2 regions of the Streptococcus iners subsp. hyiners genome follow, and region 2 is predicted to be linked to the other one. Evidence: predicted binding sites of a transcription regulator. Region 2 holds the regulator's gene; the other holds the start of a gene.
The links. Region 2 encodes Rex, which represses fermentation and respiration genes when NADH is low (regulators of the CRP and FNR family bind a similar motif). Its sites were predicted from a motif close to TTGTGAANTANTTCACAA; they were not measured.
Positions count from the first base shown of each region.

Region 1 (5,945 bases), 910 kb from region 2:
AAGGGGGACCGCCATATCACTCTTCGTCCAGAAGGCACGGCACCGGTTGTTCGCTCCTATGTAGAGAACAAGCTCTTTGCCCCAGAAGTGCAAAAGCCTGCTAAGTTCTACTACATGGGTCCAATGTTCCGTTACGAGCGCCCACAAGCTGGTCGTCTGCGCCAGTTCCACCAGATTGGTGTTGAGTGCTTTGGCTCTAGCAACCCAGCAACAGATGTGGAAACCATTGCCATGGCTTATCACTTCTTTGGAGAGTTGGGTATCAGAGGTATCCGCCTCCACCTCAATAGTTTGGGTAATCCTGAGAGCCGTGCCGCTTATCGCCAGGCCTTGATTGACTACCTGACACCGCTCAAGGACCAGCTATCTAAGGATAGCCAGCGCCGTCTAGAAGAAAATCCCCTGCGTGTGTTGGATTCCAAGGAAAAAGAAGACAAGGTCGCTGTGGAAAACGCACCGTCTATCCTGGACTATCTGGACGAAGAAAGTACAGCCCACTTTGAAGCGGTCAAGTCTATGTTGGACAGCCTAGGTATTGCTTACACCATTGACACCAACATGGTACGCGGTCTGGACTACTACAACCACACTATTTTTGAGTTTATGACAGAGGTTGGTGGCAATGACCTGACCATCTGTGCCGGTGGACGTTATGATGGATTGGTGACCTACTTTGGCGGACCAGAAACGCCAGCTTTTGGCTTTGGTATGGGGATTGAGCGCCTCATCCTCGTCCTTGAAAAGCAAGGCATTGACCTTCCTCTCGACACCCAGTTGGATGTCTACATCGCAGTTTTGGGTCAGGAAGCAAATGGCGGAGCGCTAGACTTGGTTCAAGCTATCCGCAAACAAGGTTTCCGAGCAGAGCGCGATTATCTGGACCGCAAGCTCAAGGCCCAGTTCAAGTCAGCAGATGTCTTTGGAGCCAAGACCATTATCACACTTGGTGGAAGCGAGCTGGAAAGCGGACAGGTTGTGGTAAAAAATAACCAGACTAGAAGTCAAGTTGAAACAAGCCTGGAAATCTTAAAAACAGATTTCGCAAGTATTTTAGAAAAATTAGAGAAGTAGTAGCGAGGGCTACTACTTTTTTCTGGTTCTAAAAGCAAAAAAGAAGCGACAATTGGGTCGCTTCTAACTTTAGTAGAGTAGAAATTAGTGACTGTGGCAGAAGTCAAGTACCATACGGCCTTGGATAGTACCGGCAGCCATTTCATCAAAGACGGCTTCTGCATCTTCTACAGGGCGTTTTTGAACAACCGGAACAACTAGGCCTAGAGCACCGAAGTGGAAGGCTTCTTCTAGGTCTTTACGAGTACCAACTAGAGAGCCGACAACCTTGATACCGTCTAGTACTGTTTTGACAATGCTGAGGTCCATGTATTCAGATGGAAGTCCGACTGCAACCACATAACCGCCTGCACGAACGCTGTCAATAGCCTGGTTGAAGGCAACCTTAGAAACAGCCGTTACGACAGTTGAGTGAGCACCGCCGCCAGTTACTTCCTTGATATAGCCAGGCACGTCTTCCACTTCAAGACCATTGATGATGACATCTGCACCGACTTCCTTGGCTAATTCCAATTTGTCATTATTGATATCTACAGCGATAACGTGGGCATTGAACACTTTCTTAGCGTATTGGACTGCAAGGTTGCCTAGTCCACCAGCACCGTAAATGACAATCCATTGACCTGGTTCTAGGTGTGCTTCCTTAATAGCTTTATAACAAGTAACGCCCGCACAAGTGATAGAACTTGCTTGAGCTGGATCAAGACCTTCTGGAACTTTTACCGCATAGTCAGCTGTTACGATACATTGCTCAGCCATACCACCGTCAACAGAGTAGCCTGCATTTTTTACAGTACGGCAGAGGGTTTCACGGCCAGTAGTACAGTATTCGCAAGTACCACAACCTTGGAAGAACCAAGCAACGCTGACACGGTCGCCGACCTTCAGGCTAGTCACATCAGGGGCAATTTCAGTTACGACACCAATCCCTTCATGCCCAAGAACACGGCCAGGGACCTTGCCAAAATCACCTTGAGCAACGTGTAGGTCAGTATGGCAGACACCACAATATTCAATCTGAACCAGAGCTTCGCCAGTTTCAAGTGGACGAAGTTCTTTTTCAACAACGACAACACCAGTAGATTCTGGATTAACGACAACTGCTTTCATGGCAGACCTCCTATTTATTGTAGCACATTTTTTGAATGTGTTAATATAGATATTTTCTTGTTAATAATATCACATAAAACAAGAAAATGCAAGTAAATCAGAAGAGAGGGCTGTGTATCTGCTTTTGAAAACAATCAGATAATTACTGAAATTTTTTCATAAAAAGCCATTTACTTGTAAGCGTTTTCTTGTTAAAATAGAAACCAAGGGGGTTAGTTGTTAGATTTTTATGTCCTAGGTTTATTTTTGAAGCTGTTAACAGATAAATTTCAGAAAGTTTTCTGAAATGTACTCCAGATAAACAAAAAGAAAGCGTTTTCAAAAATAAAACAGAAAAAATGTGAAAAAAATAACAAATTCTCTTTACAAATAAAATAAAAAGTTGTAGAATAAGATTGTGAAAAAATTAACAAAATGTTAATAAGAAAATTTGGAGGAACACAATGGCTGATAAAAAAGTTGTATCACCAGAAGAAAAATTAGCAGAAGCTCGCAAGCACGTTGATGAGCTTGTTCAAAAAGGTTTGGTTGCTCTTGATGAGTTCCGCAAACTTGGTCAAGAAGAGGTAGACTACATTGTAGCTAAGGCTTCGGTAGCTGCTCTCGACAAGCACGGTGAACTGGCAATGCACGCTTTTGAAGAAACCAAACGTGGTGTATTCGAAGATAAGGCAACTAAAAACTTGTTTGCCTGCGAGCACGTTGTTAACAATATGCGCCATACAAAAACAGTTGGTGTCATCGAAGAAGATGATGTAACCGGCTTGACCTTGATTGCTGAGCCAGTTGGTGTTATCTGTGGTATCACTCCAACGACTAACCCAACGTCAACAGCTATTTTTAAAGCCTTGATTGCTTTGAAAACACGTAACCCTATCGTCTTTGCCTTCCATCCATCTGCTCAAGAGTCTTCAGCTCACGCAGCGCGTGTTGTCTATGAAGCAGCTGTGGCAGCTGGTGCTCCAGAAAACTGTATCCAGTGGGTAACAAAACCATCTATGGAAGCAACTTCTGAATTGATGAAGCACGACGGTATTGCGACAATCCTTGCAACGGGTGGTAACGCCATGGTGCGTGCAGCTTACTCTTGTGGTAAACCAGCTCTTGGTGTAGGTGCCGGTAACGTTCCTGCCTATGTTGAAAAATCTGCAAACATCCGTCAAGCTGCTCATGATATCGTGATGTCTAAGTCATTTGACAACGGTATGGTCTGCGCGTCAGAGCAAGCAGTGATCATTGATAAGGAAGTGTATGACGAATTTGTAGCTGAGTTCAAATCTTACAAAACTTACTTTGTTAATAAGAAAGAAAAAGCCCTACTTGAAGAGTACTGCTTCGGTGTAAAAGCCAACAGCAAGAACTGTGCAGAAGGCAAATTGAATGCGGACATCGTAGGTCGTCCAGCTGCATGGATTGCTGAACAAGCTGGTTTCTCAGTTCCAGAAGGTACTAACATCTTGGCAGCTGAAGTTACTGAAATCGGTGAAAAAGAGCCATTGACTCGTGAGAAATTGTCACCAGTTATTGCAGTATTGAAAGTTGAAGGCCGTGAAGAAGGCCTGGCAGCAGCTCGTCAAATGGTTGAATTCCACGGTCTAGGTCACTCAGCAGCTATCCATACAGAAGATGCTGAATTGGCCAAAGAATTTGGTACAATCGTACGTGCGATTCGTGTTATTTGGAACTCTCCATCTACTTTCGGTGGTATCGGTGATGTTTACAATGCCTTCTTGCCATCATTGACACTTGGTTGTGGTTCTTATGGACGTAACTCAATCAGTGATAACGTAAGTGCGATGAACTTGCTCAACATCAAGAAAGTAGGAAGACGTAGAAATAATATGCAATGGTTTAAAGTTCCTTCTAAAACATACTTCGAACGTGATTCTATCCAATACCTCCAAAAATGTCGTGACGTTGAACGTGTGATGATCGTTACGGACCATGCCATGGTAGAACTTGGTTTCTTGGATCGTATTATTGAACAATTGGATCTTCGTCGTAATAAAGTGGTTTACCAAATCTTCTCAGACGTTGAACCAGATCCAGATATCACAACAGTTTATAAAGGTACAGAATTGATGCGTACCTTCAAACCAGATACAATCATCGCACTCGGTGGTGGTTCACCAATGGATGCTGCCAAAGTTATGTGGCTCTTCTACGAGCAACCAACAGTTGACTTCCATGACCTTGTTCAAAAATTCATGGACATCCGTAAACGTGCCTTCAAGTTCCCAGAACTTGGTAAGAAATCTAAGTTTATCGCGATTCCAACAACATCTGGTACAGGTTCAGAAGTAACACCATTTGCTGTAATTTCTGATAAGGCAAACAACCGCAAGTACCCAATTGCTGACTACTCATTGACGCCAACTGTGGCAATTGTTGACCCAGCTCTTGTATTGACAGTACCTGCCCATGTTACTGCCGATACTGGTATGGACGTATTGACCCACGCAACAGAAGCATATGTATCAACAGTAGCAAACGACTTCACAGACGGTCTTGCGCTTCAAGCTATTAAACTTGTCTTTGAAAACCTTGAAAGCTCAGTGAAGAATGCTGACTTCCACTCACGTGAGAAAATGCATAATGCTTCGACTATTGCAGGTATGGCCTTCGCCAACGCCTTCTTGGGTATTTCACACTCAATGGCCCACAAGATTGGTGGACGTTTCCACACAGTTCACGGTCGTACAAACGCTATCTTGCTTCCATACGTTATCCGCTACAACGGTACTCGTCCAGCTAAGACAGCTACATGGCCGAAGTACAACTACTACAAAGCCGATGAGAAATACCAAGACATCGCGAAAATGCTAGGACTTCCAGCTTCAACACCAGAGGAAGGTGTTGCTTCATACGCACAAGCTGTTTATGACCTCGGTGAGCGTATCGGTATCCAAATGAACTTGAAAGCGCAAGGTGTGGACGAGAAAGAACTAAAAGAATATTCTCGTGAATTGGCTCTCCTTGCCTACGAAGACCAATGTACACCAGCTAACCCTCGTCTAGCAATGGTTGATCATATGCAAGAAATTATTGAGGATGCGTATTATGGCTACAAAGAACGTCCAGGCCGTTTGAAATAATTTTTCCGTCGAGCCTCTGCGTTGGCTTGGCTAGGTGAACTTGAGTTCAACCGTCGTCTTCGCCGCCTAGACTCTCTTAGGAAAAATTGATTTCAAAATGAACATGTAAGTGTTTGTTACACAAATCATTTCTTAATAATCCTTATATAAACAATTGGACTAGCCTCCAAAACTTTCTCAAACACCAGCTTACGTGAGTAGGTTGGTGTTTTTGTCACTATTGAAGCTATAAATCTATTTTGATATACTGTTAAAGAAGATAGGAGGACTAGTATGGTAGCAGGAATTATTTTTGATATGGATGGTGTCATTGTTGATACAGATTATATTGATTTTCAAATACTAACCCAATTTATTTGTAGTTTGACGAACGGAAGTGTAGAGTTGAGTGAGGAAGAGGCTGGTTTATTAGTGGGATCTTCCTATACTAGCCTCCACAAAACAATCAAATACTTATCCGAGACAAATTTGGATTTATCACCGGTTGCCAGTCAATTAGAGAAATTATAGAGGCTTGTGGAATTGCTCATTATTTTGATGCTATTGTGAGTGGAGAAGATTTTGAGGAAAGTAAGCCTAATCCTGCGATTTATCATGCTACCTTAAAAAGATTAAATCTCACTCCTGACAAAGCTGTTGTTATTGAGGACTCGGTTTATGGTATTCAGG
Region 1 covers NZ_CP118734.1:235,098-241,042, forward strand. Annotated here, with positions in the region: gene hisS (histidine--tRNA ligase) at 1-1,071, shown strand, start outside; gene adhP (alcohol dehydrogenase AdhP) at 1,156-2,181, opposite strand; gene adhE (bifunctional acetaldehyde-CoA/alcohol dehydrogenase) at 2,625-5,276, shown strand; gene PW220_RS01360 (HAD family hydrolase) at 5,550-5,786, shown strand; gene PW220_RS01365 (HAD family hydrolase) at 5,822-5,945, shown strand, end outside.
Region 1: a site for Rex is predicted at 2,577-2,594, ahead of adhE (bifunctional acetaldehyde-CoA/alcohol dehydrogenase). Genes of this name have one in related genera too.

Region 2 (5,945 bases):
TTTCATTGCCATTTATGGTGTCCACGGGGTATGAAATAACTACATGATAGGACCGGTAGCCAGAAGCCTTTCGGTAGTTAATATAATCCCTTTCGTGGACAATCTGCATATCCTTGCGCTTGCGTAAAATCGCCAAGACTTCCTCAATATCGTCCACAAATTGAACCATAATTCGAAGCCCAGCAATATCCTGCATATCTTGAGCAAGATTTTCTAACTTAATCTGTCGTAGGGCCATCTTTTCCTTAATGGATTCAATAGGCTTTACCCGACCAGTCACGAACTCTATAGGAGAGTGGCGATTGGCTTTCCGGTACTGCTTGCGAATACCACGCAGTTTGATTTTCAACTCACCTACTGTCTGGATATAGGGGTCTAAAAATTCTTCCCAGTTAAAGTCCATACTGCCCCTTTCTTGTCAAAATTTTTAAATTGTATTAGAATAACACAAAGACTATTCTATTATAACACATTGAAAGGGTTTACTGCATGAAAAACCACCTTGAAATTGAGTATAAAACCTTATTAACCAAATCCGAGTACCTACGCCTTCTCTCTGATTTTTCAGACGTAAGCCCTGTTCTTCAAACCAACCACTATATTGACACTCCTGATTTAGATATGAAGAACCACCGTTTTTCACTCCGTATACGGACTTTTAAGGAAATAGCAGAGCTGACCTTAAAAATTCCCCAGGAAATTGGCAATCAAGAGTACAATCAAGTTCTAGACATCCAGACTGCTCATCAGTTAATCGAAAACTTCCAACTGCCCGCAGGACACATTGCCGACATCATCTCAGCCACAGATGTTCCGATTGACAAACTGGCTGTCTGGGGGAGCCTGACTACCAAACGTCATGAAAAAGAAACCTCCATCGGACTTATGGCTCTAGATGAAAATGAATATGCCGGGCAAGTGGATTACGAACTGGAAGTTGAAGTAACTGATGCCCACCAAGGAAAAATTCTCTTTGAAGACTTTCTCAAGAAGAACTCCATCCAATTTAAATATGCCCGTAGTAAGGTTGCACGAACTGCTAGCCATCGAAAATCAGTCCAATAAGGCTGATTTTTTTACTTGAATACTGAAAAAATTTCTTTTTTTTGATAGAATAGAACCATCTATTGTAAAATTTTCTTTTATGTTTCTCATAAAAGCTTAGTGTGTAAAAGGAGTTACTTGAAAATGGGTCAACCACTCGGTGAAAATAACATTAAAATCTTCTCACTCAATAGCAATCGTGCCATCGCTGAAAAAATTGCCGCATCAGCTGGTCTTCCACTAGGAAAATTATCCTCACGCCAATTCTCAGACGGTGAAATCCAAATCAACATTGAAGAATCTGTCCGCGGTGTAGATGTTTATATCATCCAATCTACTAGCTACCCAGTCAACAACCACTTGTGGGAATTGCTGATTATGATTGATGCCTGCAAACGTGCAAGTGCAAACACTATTACTGCTGTTATGCCTTATTTTGGCTATGCTCGTCAGGACCGTACCGCATCTCCACGCGAACCAATCACTGCTAAACTTGTTGCCAATATGTTGGTCAAAGCAGGTGTTGACCGTGTCCTAACACTCGATTTACACGCTTCTCAAATTCAAGGTTTCTTTGATATTCCAGTTGATAATCTTCTTACAGAACCTCTTTTCGCGTCTTATTACATGGAAAAAGGACTCTGTGGTGAAGACGTTGTCATCGTTAGTCCAAAAAATTCTGGTATCAAACGTGCGCGTAATATCGCGGAATTCTTGAATGCTCCTATTGCTATTATCGACTACGCTCAAGATGATTCTGAGCGTTCAGAAGGTTACATCATCGGGGATGTTGCTGGTAAAAAAGCTATCTTGGTTGATGATATCCTAAATACTGGTCGGACCTTCTCACAAGCCTCAAAAATCGTTCAAGAGGGCGGAGCTACTGAAATTTACGCTGTTGCCAGCCATGGTCTGTTCGCGGGTAGTGCGGCGGAACTTCTGGACGCTTCTCCAATCAAAGAAATCCTTGTAACCGATTCAGTCGCAAGTAAGGAACAAGAGCCTAAAAATATCGCCTTCATCACTGCTAGTGACTTGATTGCTGATGCCATCCATCGTATTCAAGAACACCAACCACTTAGCCCACTCTTTAAGTTTACAAATCCTGAAAAAAATAACTAGGAGTACCTTATTTGATTTATTTAGATAATGCAGCCACCACTGCCCTATCTCCCACTGCTCTCCAACGGATGTTGGAAGTAGCGCAAGAAACCTATGGCAACCCTTCCAGTATTCACCAGGCTGGTCGCAAAGCCAACCAAATTTTACGCCAAGCCAGACAGGATATCGCCCAAGTTCTCGATGTCCCAGCAGATCATATCATTTTTACAGCTGGAGGGTCTGAGGCTGATAATTTGGCTATTCAGGGCTATGCCCTTGCCAATCAAGCCAAAGGCAAGCACCTGATTACTACTGCTATCGAGCACCATGCAGTTCTTCATACCATGCAGTATCTTGAGGAGCGTTTTGGATTTGAAGTAACCTATATTCAGCCGATCAATCATGTCATCACTGCCCAGCAAATCCAAGAAGCCCTACGCCCAGATACCATCTTGGTTAGCACCATGTTTGCCAACAATGAAACTGGTCAACTGCTTCCCATTAAAGAAATTGGTCAACTATTGGCCGACCATCAGGCAGTCTTCCATGTAGATGCTGTGCAGGCAATCGGAAAAATGGATGTGAAGCCCGCTGACTATGGGATTGATTTTCTAGCTGCTTCTGCCCATAAATTCCACGGACCAAAGGGAGTTGGTTTTCTATATAGTCGCTTGCAAGGATTTGACGCACTTATTCATGGAGGTAAGCAAGAGCGACAACACCGAGCAGGCACAGAGAACCTACCAGGAATAGCTGCCATGGCACTTGCCCTCAAGGAACAAATCCAGTTACTTGAGCTACATACAGCCCATATCGAAAGTTTGAAAGAACATCTCATTTCCGGACTAGATGGGGCTACATTTTATATCAATCAAGCTGGTTCCCATCTCCCTCATGTCATCAACATAGGTTTCCCAGACAAGCTCAATGAGCAAGTTCTGATGAGATTAGACCTGGCTGGAATTGCAGTTTCAAGTGGGTCAGCTTGTACTGCTGGCGTTGTTCAGAACAGTCATGTACTTGAAGCCATGTACGGAACAAATTCCCATCGGCTAAAAGAATCCATCCGTATCAGCCTATCTGAAACAAATACTCTAGAAGAGATTGATATTCTTCTTACAGAATTACAAAAAATCATTGGAGGATAAAATGGCCTTTCAACAATCAGTTAACCTAAAAGATTGCGCATTTACCTATCACATTAGCTCTAACATCAAAAAATACACCCTGAGAGATACCACTTTTGAACAAACAAAAGCAGGGCACTACCAACTCACGCGCCTCTTGGAAGAAGTTCCTAACTCAAATCAGGGTTTTCTTTTAAAGATTATTGTCAATAAAGAGTTGAACGGTTTTAAAATCAACATCACAGACAAATCTGGCTTGCACTTGGTCAATATCTTTAAAGAAAATGGAAACAAGGTCATCCAGGAAAAATTCTACTTCTTGATGGATAGCTTAGTGGACCGTGACCTATTTACCAAGGAAGGTTAAGCATGATTATTATTCACTATCAAGATGCTTACAAAATAGACAGAAAACAGGAATTTGACAATCTGGATGCAGCCAAACTGGCCTTCTCAGGTTGCCTCACTCTTCCTGATTACTATCCTGTAACCAAACTAACACGAGATGGTCACGAGTTAGATTATAAAGGAACCATTGGTGACCTCTACCGCTACTTTCAAACACTAGACTAGGCAAGATTTCATGCTTAGTCTTTTTCAATCCAATCTGTTGATTTTTTCACAATCTTGGACTAGAATAGAAGAAAGAATTGAAAATGAATGAAAAATTGGTAGGCCTATACTCAAGTAAAATAAGCATTAGACCAGTCAGCTAGTATAGTATTGTCGCCAACCATATTTAAGGAGGTCATTGTGAAAAACGAAAAAAAAGCAGATATCCCGCGCGCAACTGCCAAGCGCCTTTCGCTCTACTATCGTATCTTTAAACGCTTTTATGCCGGAAATATTGAAAAAGCTAGCTCCAAGGAAATTGCAGAAGCCATCGGTATCGACTCCGCAACCGTGCGCCGTGACTTCTCCTACTTCGGTGAACTAGGTCGCCGTGGCTTTGGCTACAATGTAAAAGAATTGATGGATTTCTTTGCGGAAATTCTCAATGACAATTCGATTACAAATGTTATGCTTGTCGGTGTCGGAAATATGGGCCGTGCCCTACTCCACTACCGCTTCCATGAGCGCAATAAAATGAAAATTGTCATGGCCTTTGAAGCGGATGACAATCCAGCGGTTGGAACCGTTGATGAAAATATTCCCATCCATGCTATTTCTGAAATCAAGGAACGTATTTTGGAAGCAGGTGCCCAAACAGCTATTCTGACTGTCCCAAGTATCAAGGCTCAAGAGGTAACCGATATATTAGTAGAAGCTGGTGTCAAAGGCATTCTCAGTTTCTCTCCGGTCAATTTATCGGTTCCCAAAGATGTAGTCGTTCAGTATGTTGACCTGACCAGCGAGTTGCAAACCCTTCTCTATTTCATGCGCAAGGGTGAATAATGAACAGAGGAACCGAATTCCCGGCTCCTCTCTTTTTATCCTCTAAAATAGCTCACTTTCTTCCCTAAAAGAATAATAATCCTTATTGCCTACAATCAAATGATCCAACAAGACCAGTCCTAGTGTTTCGCAGGACTTTTTTAAATTCTCGGTAAACAATAAATCGTTCCTACTTGGCTCAACGGATCCCGACGGATGATTATGAACAATGATAATGGATGTTGCCATGCATTTTACCGCGTAATGCAAGATCTCTCTTGGCTCAGCAATACTCCGGTTGACACTTCCTATAAAAATAGTCTTTTGGCAGATAATCTGATTTTGCGTATTGAGATAGAGGGCAACTAGATGTTCTTGTTTTTTATCTCCAAGTTCTTGGATCATCTTTCGACCCAATTTCTCACTGCCTAAAATTCGTTCATTCAATAATAGCTCCGACTGGTTAATCCGTTTTCCTAGCTCAATCATGGCCTTGATTTCAATCGCTTTAACACGACCGATGCCCGTCAAGCTCTGCAATTCTTCAATGGAGAGCTCCCTTAGGGCGGCCAGACTTTCCAAGCGATTGAGTAGATTATTGGACAGGATAGAAACAGGCTCATTTTTGGTTCCAGTTCGGATGAAAATAGCCAATAATTCCTGATTACTTAATTTTTCTGCCCCAACTTCTAACAATCTTTCTCGTGGCAAAAGTGCCTCTTCCTTAAAATCAATTTGGTACATAAAATCCTCCTCACTTATTTTATTCGTAAACAAGCAAGAAAATGAAAAAAGACTGAGAAAATTCTCAGTCTTAAACCTTACTGACCATAATCATATTGGTTATATGATTTGTTAAATGAATCAAGTATATCTTGTGAGGTTTCAGTATAAGGCGTTGTTGATTCTAGCACACCTTTTACGATAATCCGTGCAGTCGCATCATAGTCTGTACAAGTTACCAATGTTACTTCTGTACGTCCTTCTACATCATCAATGACATAGACACTCTCAGGTGTAACTGTCTGCACACTGTCAATCACATAAGTATAGACATTGGTCTTGTCAGTGATATAGATTTTCATACCATTCTGGGCCCTATCCAATGGAGAGAAGAGAACATCCGCCGCACCGGCTACACCAAAAATGTGGTGACTAGCCAAAGCATAATTCCCTTTCCCCATTTCCTGGGTTTCCTTCATGGTTCCAGCACCGTACATTAGAGATGTGTTCCCCACACCTTTGAAAATAGGTAAATTGATTCCAAGTTCTGGGATTGAAATACCACCAATTACTGGC
Region 2 covers NZ_CP118734.1:1,147,404-1,153,348, forward strand. Annotated here, with positions in the region: gene PW220_RS05745 (GTP diphosphokinase) at 1-403, opposite strand, end outside; gene PW220_RS05750 (CYTH domain-containing protein) at 490-1,065, shown strand; gene PW220_RS05755 (ribose-phosphate diphosphokinase) at 1,189-2,166, shown strand; gene PW220_RS05760 (cysteine desulfurase family protein) at 2,178-3,293, shown strand; gene PW220_RS05765 (DUF1831 domain-containing protein) at 3,295-3,639, shown strand; gene PW220_RS05770 (DUF4649 family protein) at 3,642-3,845, shown strand; gene PW220_RS05775 (redox-sensing transcriptional repressor Rex) at 4,026-4,667, shown strand; gene radC (RadC family protein) at 4,710-5,390, opposite strand; gene PW220_RS05785 (class A sortase) at 5,468-5,945, opposite strand, start outside.